Regions from separate parts of the Rhizobium sp. 01N424 genome, predicted to be linked through region 1. Evidence: predicted binding sites of a transcription regulator. Region 1 holds the regulator's gene; each other region holds the start of a gene.
The links. The regulator PhoB, encoded in region 1, activates phosphate uptake and scavenging genes when phosphate is short. The targets are predictions, from matches to a motif close to TGTCATNNANCTGTCAT.
Positions count from the first base shown of each region.

Region 2: the regulator PhoB is predicted to act here: its motif matches at 2,587-2,603, upstream of AC1DNK_RS11780 (DUF2794 domain-containing protein).
Region 3: the regulator PhoB is predicted to act here: its motif matches at 1,782-1,798, upstream of ugpB (sn-glycerol-3-phosphate ABC transporter substrate-binding protein UgpB).

Region 1 covers NZ_JBFTRK010000001.1:389,527-393,694, reverse strand. The annotation lists gene AC1DNK_RS02035 (acetylornithine transaminase) at 1-20, opposite strand, end outside; gene AC1DNK_RS02030 (GcrA family cell cycle regulator) at 447-983, shown strand; gene phoB (phosphate regulon transcriptional regulator PhoB) at 1,049-1,732, opposite strand; gene phoU (phosphate signaling complex protein PhoU) at 1,765-2,478, opposite strand; gene pstB (phosphate ABC transporter ATP-binding protein PstB) at 2,525-3,340, opposite strand; gene pstA (phosphate ABC transporter permease PstA) at 3,356-4,168, opposite strand, start outside.
Region 2 covers NZ_JBFTRK010000003.1:273,068-277,235, forward strand. The annotation lists gene acnA (aconitate hydratase AcnA) at 1-1,389, shown strand, start outside; gene AC1DNK_RS11775 (DUF1223 domain-containing protein) at 1,610-2,350, shown strand; gene AC1DNK_RS11780 (DUF2794 domain-containing protein) at 2,627-3,028, shown strand; gene AC1DNK_RS11785 (N-acetyltransferase family protein) at 3,032-3,589, opposite strand; gene AC1DNK_RS11790 (hypothetical protein) at 3,578-3,787, shown strand; gene AC1DNK_RS11795 (hypothetical protein) at 3,860-4,096, shown strand.
Region 3 covers NZ_JBFTRK010000001.1:202,631-206,798, forward strand. The annotation lists gene dnaN (DNA polymerase III subunit beta) at 1-226, opposite strand, end outside; gene AC1DNK_RS01095 (hypothetical protein) at 322-480, shown strand; gene rsmI (16S rRNA (cytidine(1402)-2'-O)-methyltransferase) at 473-1,390, shown strand; gene AC1DNK_RS01105 (YraN family protein) at 1,380-1,748, shown strand; gene ugpB (sn-glycerol-3-phosphate ABC transporter substrate-binding protein UgpB) at 1,874-3,199, shown strand; gene ugpA (sn-glycerol-3-phosphate ABC transporter permease UgpA) at 3,263-4,147, shown strand; gene ugpE (sn-glycerol-3-phosphate ABC transporter permease UgpE) at 4,158-4,168, shown strand, end outside.

The DNA.
Region 1 (4,168 bases):
AGCGGCGCGGCTTCAGCCATGGCGCGGTCTCCTGTCAGCGTTACGGGCAACCGGACTCCGGCTAAAAAACCAGGTCCGAAAAATTAAAAATGCCGCCTTTCGGCGGCGACTGGCACTATTTACTTTTCGCACTGCAATGTCAACAAAACTGCGGCTTTCGTGGCTTCTGAGAGACGCTCAAGCAATGTCGCGTTTTATCAACAGCTAATGTTGCAGAAATGACTCTCAGGGGAAGCAAGTTGGGGAAAACCCCGAATTCGATTCATCCGGATTCCTGCGACTCTTGTCACGGAGTCAGCCTCACACTAGGTTAAAACTCAATTACTAGACTGCATGCGGCGGAACTAGTCACCAAAATTAGTCAAGCGTTTCTTGTGCCGGATTCGTCCGGGGCAAACAGTGAGGGATTCTGCCTTCGCAACGCTTAAACGGCGGAGACACAGGGCATGAACTGGACAGACGAGCGGGTCGAGAAACTCAAGAAACTGTGGTCCGAAGGGCTGAGCGCGAGCCAGATCGCTGCCCAGCTTGGCGGCGTCAGCCGTAACGCCGTTATCGGCAAGGTTCACCGTCTGGCGCTGCCGGGCCGTGCGAAGGCCGGCGGCAACGCCACGGCTGCCCGCGCTCCCAAGCGTACGGCGGCAGCACCCCGCGCCCCAACCTACGCATCGCGTCTGGCGACGACCCGTACGGTCACCCGCCAGCAGGGCGCGACGATGCTGAAGGAAGAGATCGAGATCGACGTCATGGAGGAGATGGAATACCGTCCCGCCAAGAACGTGATCGTCCCGATTTCCCGCCGTCTCGGCCTGACGGAGCTCACCGAGCGCACCTGCAAGTGGCCGGTCGGCGATCCCTTGAAGGACGATTTCCACTTCTGCGGCTGCGAAAGCCCGGATTCTTCGCCTTACTGCACCTACCACCAGCGCCTGGCCTACCAGCCGGTCAACGAGCGCCGCAGGGCAGCAGCGCGAGCAAACTGAGCCGGGTAAGCACAAACGAAAAACGGGCCTTACGGCCCGTTTTTTTGTGTCTCAATTCCGAAAGCTCAAGCTTCCATCGAATATCCAGCGCCGCGAACGGTGCGGATGACATCCTGCATATTGGAGAAGTTCAGCGCCTTGCGCAGACGGCCGACATGGACATCGACGGTGCGCTCGTCGACATAGATGTCGTGACCCCAGACGCCATCCAGAAGCTGCGAGCGCGAGAAGACGCGGCCGGGAGAGGCCATCAGGAATTCCAGCAGGCGAAACTCGGTCGGGCCGAGACGCACTTCGCGGGTCTTGCGATGAACGCGGTGCGTCTCGCGGTCGAGTTCGATATCGCCGCACTTCAGCACGGTCGAGAGAACTTCGGGCTTGGCGCGGCGCAGCATCGCCTTGACGCGAGCGACGAGCTCGGGCGTCGAGAACGGCTTGACGACATAGTCGTCGGCGCCGGTCGAGAGGCCGCGAACGCGTTCACTTTCCTCGCCGCGCGCCGTCAGCATGATGATCGGCAGGCGCTCGGTCTCCGGGCGCATGCGCAGCCGGCGGCAAAGCTCGATGCCTGATACGCCAGGCAGCATCCAATCAAGGATAAGAAGGTCCGGCGTCCGCTCCTGAAGGCGGATTTCCGCCTCATCGCCGCGCAGGATGGTGTCGACCTCGAAACCTTCGGCTTCGAGATTGTAACGAAGAAGCACGCTCAGTGCTTCTTCGTCTTCAACGACTGCAACTCTCGGGATCATTCTGTTCTGTCTCCTGAGGCCCGGTCCGGATATTATTCCGTGACCGCGCCGACGGTGTTGGCGGTGTCGTCCTTCGGACGCTCGCCCTCCGGCTGGGCGCCGGTCGCCATGTAGTAGATGGTTTCTGCGATGTTGGTGGCATGGTCGCCGATGCGTTCGATGTTCTTGGCACAGAACAAGAGATGCGTGCAGCTGGTGATGTTGCGCGGATCTTCCATCATGTAGGTCAGGAGCTCGCGGAACAGCGAGGTGTACATCGCGTCGATTTCCTCGTCGCGCTCGCGGATCGACTTCGCCTTGTCGGCGGCGCGCGTCGTGTAAACGTCGAGCACTTCCTTGAGCTGGACGAGCGCCAGTTCGGAGAGATGCTCCAGGCCGCGGCCGAGCTTGCGCGGAACGCCGGTGCTCTGCACGGCGATGACGCGCTTGGCGGTGTTCTTGCCGAGATCGCCGACGCGCTCGAGGTCGGCGGCGATGCGGATCGACCCCATGATCTCGCGCAGGTCCGACGCCATCGGCTGGCGGCGGGCGATGGTGACGATCGCCTTGTCGTTGATCTCGCGCTCGGCGTGATCGAGGATCACGTCGTCGGAGATGACCTTCTGCGCCAGTGCGCCGTCGCCATTGACCAGCGCGCGCACAGCGTCGGAGACCATCTGTTCCGCCAGACCGCCCATCTCGGAGATGCGGCGGGTCAGAAACTTCAGATCTTCGTCATATGCTGAAAAGATATGTGTCGATGCCATGGGAAATGTCCTTGAGTGTCTCTATCGGAAGTCGTGACGCCAAAGATCAGCCGAAGCGGCCCATGATGTAGTCCTGGGTACGCGGATCGTCCGGATTGGTGAACATCTTGTCGGTATCGTTCTCCTCGACGAGATTGCCGAGGTGGAACATGGCGGTGCGCTGCGAGACGCGGGCTGCCTGCTGCATGGAGTGCGTCACGATGACGATCGTGTAGCTTTCGCGCAGCTCGTGGATCAGCTCCTCGACCTTTGCAGTGGCGATCGGGTCGAGCGCCGAGCAAGGCTCGTCCATGAGGATGACTTCAGGGCTGACGGCGACGGCGCGGGCGATGCAGAGACGCTGCTGCTGGCCGCCAGACAGGCCGGTGCCGGATTCATGCACGCGGTCCTTGACCTCGTTCCAGAGGCCGGCACGCTGAAGGCTGGTCTCGACGATCTGGTCCATGTCGGCTTTCGACTTGGCGAGACCGTGAATGCGCGGGCCGTAGGCGACGTTTTCATAGATCGTCTTCGGGAACGGGTTCGGCTTCTGGAACACCATGCCGACGCGGGCGCGAAGTTCGACGACGTCAATATCCGGATCGTAGATATCATCGCCATCGAGCGTGATCTTGCCGGTGACGCGGCAATTGTCGATCGTATCGTTCATGCGGTTCAGGCTGCGCAGGAAAGTGGACTTGCCGCAGCCGGACGGGCCGATGAGCGCAGTCACGGTGTTTTCGCGGATGTTCAGCTTGACGTCGAAGAGAGCGCGCTTTTCGCCGTAATAGACGGAAACGTCCTGGCCGATCATCTTGTAAGGGATGCTGTTCATCTTCTGGTCCAGAGCCTTCTCAACTGCTGCTTCTGTCAACATGTTCATGGGTTTCTACTCCGTTTACCAGCGGCGCTCAAAGCGACGGCGCAAGAGGATGGCTCCGATGTTCATGACAATCAGGAACAGGAGCAGGACGATGATGGCACCCGAGGTACGCTCCACGAAGGCGCGTTCGGCTTCGTTGGCCCACATATAGACCTGGACCGGAAGTGCCGTGGACGGATCGAGCGGCGTGGTCGGCGCATTGGCAACGAAGGCGACCATGCCGATCAGCAGAAGCGGCGCGGTTTCGCCGAGCGCATGCGCAAGGCCGATGATGGTACCGGTCAGGATGCCCGGCATGGCAAGCGGCAGAACGTGGTGGAACACCATCTGCATCTTCGATGCGCCGAGACCGAGAGCGGCCGAGCGGATCGACGGCGGTACGGCACGCAACGCAGCACGCGTGGCGATAATGATGGTCGGCAGGGTCATCAGCGTCAGCACCAGGCCACCGACCAGCGACGCGGAACGCGGCAGACCCATGAAGTTGATGAAGACGGAGAGGCCGAGCAGACCGTAAACGATCGACGGAACGGCAGCGAGGTTGTTGATGTTGACCTCGATCAGATCGGTCAGCTTGTTCTTCGGCGCAAACTCCTCGAGATAGATCGAGGCGGCGACACCGATCGGCAGAGCAAGAACCAGAACGATCAGCATCAGGTAGAGCGAGCCGATGAGCGCAACGCCCAGACCTGCTGCTTCCGGACGGCTGGAATTGCCATTGACGAACAGGCCTGTGTTGAACTGCTTGAAGAGAGCACCGCTCGCCTTAAGCTCGTTCATCCAGCCGACCTGCTTGTCGTTCACCTTGCGGTTCTTCTCATCGACAGA
Region 2 (4,168 bases), on a different contig from region 1:
ACCTCCTGCACCAACACCTCCAACCCGTCGGTTCTGATCGCTGCCGGCCTTCTCGCCCGCAACGCCGTTGCCAAGGGCCTGAAGACCAAGCCGTGGGTCAAGACCTCGCTCGCACCTGGATCGCAGGTCGTTGGCGAATATCTGGCGAAGTCGGGCCTGCAGGCCGATCTCGACAAGCTCGGCTTCAACCTCGTCGGCTTCGGCTGCACGACCTGCATCGGCAACTCCGGTCCGCTGCCGGCACCGGTCTCGAAGACGATCAACGACAAGGGTCTGATCGTTTCGGGCGTCCTTTCGGGCAACCGCAACTTCGAAGGCCGTATTTCTCCTGACGTTCAGGCGAACTACCTCGCTTCCCCGCCGCTCGTCGTCGCCTATGCGCTTGCCGGCACGGTCCAGAAGGACCTGACCAAGGAGCCGATCGGTGAAGACCAGAACGGCAACCCGGTCTATCTGAAGGATATCTGGCCGACCTCGCACGAGATCCAGGAATTCATCCAGAAATACGTCACCCGCGAACTTTACGAAACCAAGTACGCCGACGTGTTCAAGGGCGACGTCAACTGGCAGGCCGTTCAGGTTCCTCCGGGCCAGACTTATGCCTGGGACGACAACTCGACCTACGTTCAGAACCCGCCGTATTTCGTCGGCATGGGCAAGACCGGCACGGGCATTTCCGACATCAAGGGTGCGCGCGTTCTCGGTCTCTTCGGCGACAAGATCACCACCGACCACATTTCCCCGGCCGGTTCGATCAAGGCGGCGTCTCCTGCCGGTGCCTACCTCATCGAGCACAATGTCGGTGTTGCTGACTTCAACCAGTACGGCACGCGCCGCGGCAACCATGAAGTGATGATGCGCGGCACCTTCGCCAACATCCGCATCCGCAACCACATGCTCGGCCCGAACGGCAAGGAAGGTGGCTACACCATCCATTACCCGTCGAAGGAAGAGGAATCGATCTACGACGCGGCCATGCAGTACAAGGCCGAGGGCGTTCCGCTCGTCATCTTCGCGGGTGTCGAATACGGCAACGGCTCGTCGCGCGACTGGGCTGCGAAGGGCACCAACCTGCTCGGCGTCAAGGCCGTCATCGCCCAGTCCTTCGAGCGTATCCACCGCTCGAACCTGGTCGGCATGGGCATCATCCCGTTCGTCTTCGAAGAAGGCACGACCTGGGCAAGCCTCGGCCTCAAGGGCGATGAAATCGTCACCATCGAAGGTCTCGAGAACATCAAGCCGCGCGAGAAGAAGATCGCCAAGATCACTTATGGCGATGGTTCGGTGAAGGACGTCCCGCTGCTGTCGCGCGTCGATACGCTCGACGAGGTGATCTACCTCAACAACGGCGGCATCCTGCAGACGGTTCTGCGCGACCTCGCTGCTTAATTCTTAAGACAAGCACACGATAATTGCCGCCGGGGAGCAATCTCCGGCGGTTTTTCTTTGCGGGGACGGGGCTCACGGCGATGTGTTCCGGCTGCGATGGCGGGTGGGGATGTCTCACCCCTTCGTTACTTCCCGTTTGGAACCGGAAGGATTATCTCTACGGTCGTCAATCAGGCCGCGCGGCCTTCGTTCGCCCGATGTCCTGGATAAAGAGGTTGCAATGTCGCCGCGTTTTTTGATTTCGCTGATTGCCGGTCTGGTGCTCGCAGCGCCACTTCAAGCCGAAGACGGCAAGCCGAAGGGCGTCGTTGAACTGTTTACCTCGCAGGGTTGCTCATCCTGTCCGCCAGCCGATGCCGCATTTCGCAAGATCGTTGGCCAGGGCAATGTGATCGCGCTCGCCTATCATGTCGATTACTGGAACTATCTCGGCTGGACCGACACGCTGAGTTCCAAGCAGAACACCGAGCGTCAGTACGGCTATGCCCGCATGCTCGGCCGCAGCAACGTTTACACGCCGCAGGTCGTCGTCAACGGCCGTGATCATATGACTGGTTCCGATCTCTCGGCGATCAACGGAAAGATCGACGGCTTCTCGACCGACGGCAAGGGGCTGAATGTCCCTATCGATGCGCAGATGCGAGGCGATGAGCTTGAGATCAAGATTGGCGCCGGCCAGGGGAAAGCCAATGTGGTGATGGTCTATTTCGACAAGGAAAAGACCATCGACGTCGAGAAGGGCGAAAACAGCGGCCAGAAGATTTCCTACATCAACAGCGTCAGCGACATTGAAACTGTCGGAATGTGGGACGGAAAGGCAACAAGCCTGACTTTACCTGCAACGGTTCTGCAAAAGGCCGACCTCGAAGGCTGTGCAATCCTGTTACAGGCTGCTACGGCTGACGGTGATCCGGCCGCGATCCTGGGCGCAACCGTCGTCATGGCCGGGAAAAATATCTGAAAGTTTCATCCGTTCAGGATGGAAAACGGGGCGGCCCGGCTAATCGTATTCGGGGCTGGGGTTAAGGTCGATACGCTCAGCCGGGCCCTTTGGCGCGCTGGCGCCAAATCGGTGAGCGGAATTTCCCCTGCAAATGAGGCGCTGTTTTGACTGAATTGCGGCGCTCCGGAGATTGCATAGCATATGCTTAATGTGATGACTGGCCGCACTTGCAATTTGCGGCGGGTCGGGCAAACTGTCACTCTCCTGTCATAAGCGAGAGGCCTTGAGAGACTGATGACAGATCAGCCGGATTTGCGGCATGGCGATCACCGTTCCGCCGACAATAGTTCCTCAGTCGTCGTCGATCTTAAAGAATACAAGCAGAACAAGGATCCGTTGCCGGTGACCTTTCACCGGCGAGAGTTGGATGCGATCCTGTGGATCTACGGCCGCATGGTCGGCGAGGGCGAGTGGAAAGACTACGCCATCGACCACATGAAGGACAAGGCGGTGTTCTCCGTCTTCAAGCGCTCCGGCGAAATGCCGCTCTTCACCATCGAGAAAGACCCCAAGCTTGCCAACAAGCAGGGCGCCTATTCCGTCGTCAACACCAACGGCATGATCCTGAAGCGCGGCCACGAGCTGCAGCAGGTTCTGAAGGTGTTCGACAAGGTGCTGAAGCTCGTCGACAAATAGCCGTCAGCCCTTGTAAAGGGTGCCTGGATAGGCCGACGGGTCCGGATCGGTATCCTTTCCCTCGCCCAGCTGCCGCTGCATGAGCATGGTGTCCAGCCAGCGGCCGTGCTTGTAGCCGGTACCCTTGAGCAGGTCGGTTTCCTCGAAACCCAATGAACGATGCAGCGCGATCGATGCCGGATGGGCTCCGCCGATCACGGCGACCATCTGCCGGAAGCCAAGCGCCGTGCAGCGGGCAATCAGCTCCGCGAGCAACGCCTTGCCAACGCCCTTTCCCCGGGCCTCCGGCGCCAGATAGATCGAATCCTCGACCATCCATCGGTAAGCCGGGCGGGTGCGGAACGCGGATGCATAGGCATAGCCCAGCAGCACGCCGTCTTCGTCAATGGCGGCGAGATAGGGGTAGCCCTGGCCCGTTATGGCAGCCAGCCGCGTGGCCATCTCCTGGCGTTCCGGCGGGGCAATCTCGTAGCTGGCGACGCCTGACAGCACCGCCTCACGGTAAATCGCCGTGATGGCATCGAGGTCGGAAGCGGAGATATTGCGGAAATGAACGGTCATTCGACGGCCGATGTCTGGAATGTGGTTCAGGCTGAAAACCATCCGGCGCGAGATTTGGCAACAGGAAAAGCAAGGGGTCGCACGGGAGCATTCAAAATGATCGCGCTGGTCCGTCGCTGTTGTGATCGTTCCTTGACTTCCTGTCTTGGCAAGCTGTCCGATGACAGCGACGTGGTGGCCGCCAAGCCGGCGAGTTGACCGAACCCGCCGGAGCTTCTAGAGAACAGCTTTCGCGGAACAGGCCTTTGCGTCAGGCGGCAGATCGGCCGCATGCGTCAGCCATGGAGAAACGCCATTATCAAGATTCTGGTTTTGCTGCACGCTGCCGTCGGCATTGATTGGCAGTCTCCCCCTGAGGGCACCAGCCTGAAGACCTTGAACGAAGCCGAGGAGAAGGGCTTTATCGAGATTCGCGGCGAGTTCCAGAAGCGGCAATTCCGCCTGACGAAGCGCGGCTCCGACCATGTTGCGCTCGACCGTCGGCGCCTGGCGGCGCGCAAGCTTTAAGACGCGCAAGGCTGGCCGCTAATTGCCAGCTGCGTGACCACAGCGCCAATCCACACTCCGAAAAACAAAACC
Region 3 (4,168 bases), 190 kb from region 1:
CGTAAAGAAGATGGGCAGGAACAGTGGTCGCACCGGCCTGTTCGACATTGGCGGGCGTCGCTTCGGTGACTTCGAGATCGAGGTCGGTCGCCTTCATGTCGAGGTTCTGGCCGTCGGCGCGCAGCAGGATGTTGGACAGGATCGGGATCGTGTTCCGCCGTTCGACGACGCGGTGAACGTGGTTCAGCGACTTCAGGAGGTTGGAACGCTCAATCGTAATACGCATGGGATGCTACCGCTTTCGACCGTGACTGTCCGGGCGCGCGAGCGCGCCAGAAAAATGCCTTTCCGGCTCCATGGCCGGAGGAGTGGACGGGCAAAATGGCAGAACTTTGCCGGGCATTGCAAGGGGTGCAAGGCTTTGCAGGCCTGCAAAGGCGCATTTACCCAATGATCCTCACAGAAATCCGAACCCTTGCCGCGAACGAAGCCTGCGCGCATAAAGAGCCGACGCCAGAGAGGGCCTTTGAAATTGAGTAATGAAGAGACGGCGGGCGAGGGCGGCAAGCTTCGCACCTACCGCCTGCACAATGTCAGCATCCCCGCCCGCCCGCTCGAAGCGGCGCTGTATCTGGTCGCAACGCCGATCGGCAATCTCGGCGATATCACGCTTCGCGCGCTGGAAACGCTGGCGGGAGCCGATGTGCTCGCCTGCGAGGATACGCGTGTGACGCGCGTGCTTCTCGACCGCTACGGCATCCAGAACCGGCCCTTTTCCTATCACGAATACAATGCAGACGAGGCCGGGCCGCGTCTGATGCAGGCGATCGAGGCCGGAAAATCGGTCGCGCTGGTCTCGGATGCCGGAACGCCGCTGGTCTCCGACCCGGGCTATCGTCTGGCTCAGACAGCCATCGAGACCGGCTACAAGGTCGTTCCGATCCCGGGTGCCTCCGCACCTCTCGCGGCCCTCGTCGGTTCCGGTCTGCCAAACGAAGCCTTTCTTTTCGCCGGTTTTCTGCCGGTCAAGGACAAGGCGCGCCGCGACCGGCTGGGCGAATTCGCAACCACGCCGGCAACGCTGCTGTTTTTCGAGTCCCCGCATCGCATCGGCGCGACGCTGGCGGCTGCGGCCGATGTGCTGGGCGGTGAACGCCTTGCCTCGGTTTGTCGCGAGCTGACCAAGACCTATGAGGAATTCCGCCGCGGCACGCTCGCGGAACTTGCTGCCCACTATGCCGAGAACGACAATGTGAAGGGCGAAATCGTCCTCGTCGTCGCACCGGCCGCCGAGAAGCCGGCCGATGCGGCCGATGTCGATGCGATCCTTGCCGATCTCTCGGGCACGATGCCGACAGCGAAGGCGGCAGCCGAGGCCGCAAAGCTGACGGGCCTGCCCCGCAAGGAGCTTTATCAGCGCTTGCTGGATATGAAGGCGGATGAGCGGTAGCGGCCCTCGCGCGGACAGGCAGAAGGCGCTGCGCCGGGGCCAGTTCTCGGAATACGCAGCCGCACTCTTTCTGATCTTGAAGGGCTACCGCATCGCCGCCTTCCGCTATCGCACCAAGCTCGGCGAGATCGATATCATCGCCCGCAAGGGCGATCTCGCCATTTTTGTCGAGGTCAAAGCCCGGCGGGACGAGCGCGGCGCGGTGGACGCTGTTTCTTATGCGGCTCAGAAACGCATCCGTGATGCCAGCGACCTCTGGCTTGCCCGCCAGCCGGCCAATCACCTGCTATCGCAGCGTTACGATATCGTGGCCGTATTGCCCGGCCGCTTGCCCCGGCATTTCCCAAATGCCTTCTAGCGGCATTGCATAGGCGTGCAGACAGACAGGCTTTGTAATTTTTCTGTCATGCAAATGTAAAGGAGGCGTCACGTAAGGCCTCTATTGGCTTCCTCACCCCAACAATTGGTGGAGAGGATTTATCCATGTTCAAGACGTTTTCTCTGGCCGCTGCCGCGGTCGTATTGTCTTCGTCGGCATCGTTCGCCGCAACCGAGATCACCTGGTGGCACGCCATGGGTGGCGAACTCGGGCAGAAGCTCGAGCAGATCGTTCAGAAGTTCAACGACAGCCAGACCGAATATCACGTGACCCCGGTTTTCAAGGGCACCTATCCTGAGACCCTGACTGCCGCTATCGCCGCTTTCCGTGCTGGTCAGCAGCCGGCTATCGTTCAGGTCTTCGAAGTCGGCACCGGCACGATGATGGCCGCCAAGGGCGCCGTCTATCCGGTTTACAAGCTGATGGCCGACGAGGGCGAGCCCTGGGATCCGTCGAAGTTCATCGCGCCTGTCGTCGGTTACTACTCCGATCCGGAAGGCAACATCCTGTCCTTCCCGTTCAACTCCTCGACGCCGATCCTCTATTACAACAAGGACGTCTTCAAGAAGGCTGGCCTCGATCCGGAAGTTGCCCCGAAGACCTATGCCGAACTGGCTGAGTTCTCGAAGAAGATCGTCGACTCCGGCGCTGCCAAGTGCGGCTTCACCATCACCTACGCTGCGACCTGGCTCGGCCTCGAAAACTTCTCGGCCATCCACGACCTGCCCTACGGCACGCTGCAGAACGGCTTCGGCGGCACCAAGGCTGAGCTGAGCTTCAACGGTCCGAACCAGGCTCGTCTCTGGAGCGACCTGAAGAAGTGGCAGGATGCCGGTTACTTCCAGTACGGTGGTCCGGGCGGCGGCCCCGATGCAGCTCCGAAGTTCTACTCGCAGGAATGCGCCATCTACATGGGCTCCTCGGGTTCGCGCGCTGGTGTGATCAACAACGCCAAGGCGTTCCAGGTCGGCTTCTCGACACTGCCCTACTATGACGACGTCACCAAGGATCCGAAGAACTCGATCATCGGCGGCGCAACGCTCTGGACGCTGAACGGCCAGAAGCCGGAAGTCTACAAGGGTGTCGCCAAGTTCTACACCTACCTCAGCCAGCCGGAAGTTCAGGCTGATTGGCACCAGTTCTCGGGCTACCTGCCGATCACCAACGCTGCCTACGATCTCGGTAAGTCCCAGGGTTACTACGACAAGAACCCGGGCTCCGACGTTGGCCTGAAGCAGATCCTGCGCGGCACGCCGTCCGAAAACTCCAAGGGCGTTCGTTTCGGCAACCTGACCCAGATCCGCGACGTTATCGACCAGCAGTTCGAAACCGTGCTGTCGGGCAAGCAGACCGCCCAGCAGGCGCTCGACGAAGCCGTCAAGGAAGGCAACGCCATCCTGCGCGAATTCGAAGCCGCCAACTCGAACTAAGCTTTCGAAGCAGAAGCTGAGCCCTCCCCAGTCCGGGGAGGGCCTTTCCATATCGGGCGAGCCATGCAGACAAAGCGCACAATCTTTTCGAACCGCGTCCTGCCATATTTTCTTCTGGCGCCGCAGCTCGCAGTCACCCTGGTCTTCTTCATCTGGCCGGCCTTTCAGGCCTTCCGGCAGTCCTTCCTGCGCGAAGACCCCTTCGGCATGAAGACGACCTTTGTCTGGTTCGCCAACTATACCAAGCTCTTCGGCAGCGCCGACTATATGAACGCGCTGTGGGTGACGCTGATCTTCTCGGTCTCCGTCACCGTGCTGTCGATGGGGCTGTCACTGCTCTTTGCCGTCTGCGTCAACCGCGTGCTGAAGAGTGGCCGCATCTATACGACGCTGCTCGTCTGGCCCTATGCCGTGGCGCCAGCGGCCGCCGGCCTGCTCTGGTGGTTCATGTTCAACCCCAGCATCGGCATCCTGCCCTATATCCTTCGCCAGTTCGGCTACGACTGGAACCACCGCCTCGACGGCAATGACGCGATGATCCTCATCGTCATCGCCTCGGCCTGGAAGCAGATTTCCTACAATTTCCTGTTCTTTGTCGCAGGCCTGCAATCCGTCCCGCAGTCCGTCATCGAGGCTGCATCGATCGATGGCGCCGGACCGTTCAAACGGTTCTGGACGGTGGTCTTCCCGCTGATTTCGCCGACCACATTCTTCCTGGCGGTCATCAACGTCACCTACGCGCTGTTCGACACCTTCCCGATCGTCGATTCCACGACGTCAGGCGGCCCGTCGCAATCGACGAATACGCTCGTCTACAAGGTCTATGCCGATGGTTTCGTCGGCCTGAACCTCGGCCCTTCGGCGGCGCAGTCGGTGGTGCTGATGCTCATCGTTGTCGCCCTGACCGTCATCCAGTTCCGCTGGATCGAGAAAAAAGTCCAGTATTGAGGCCCGTGCGATGATCGAGAA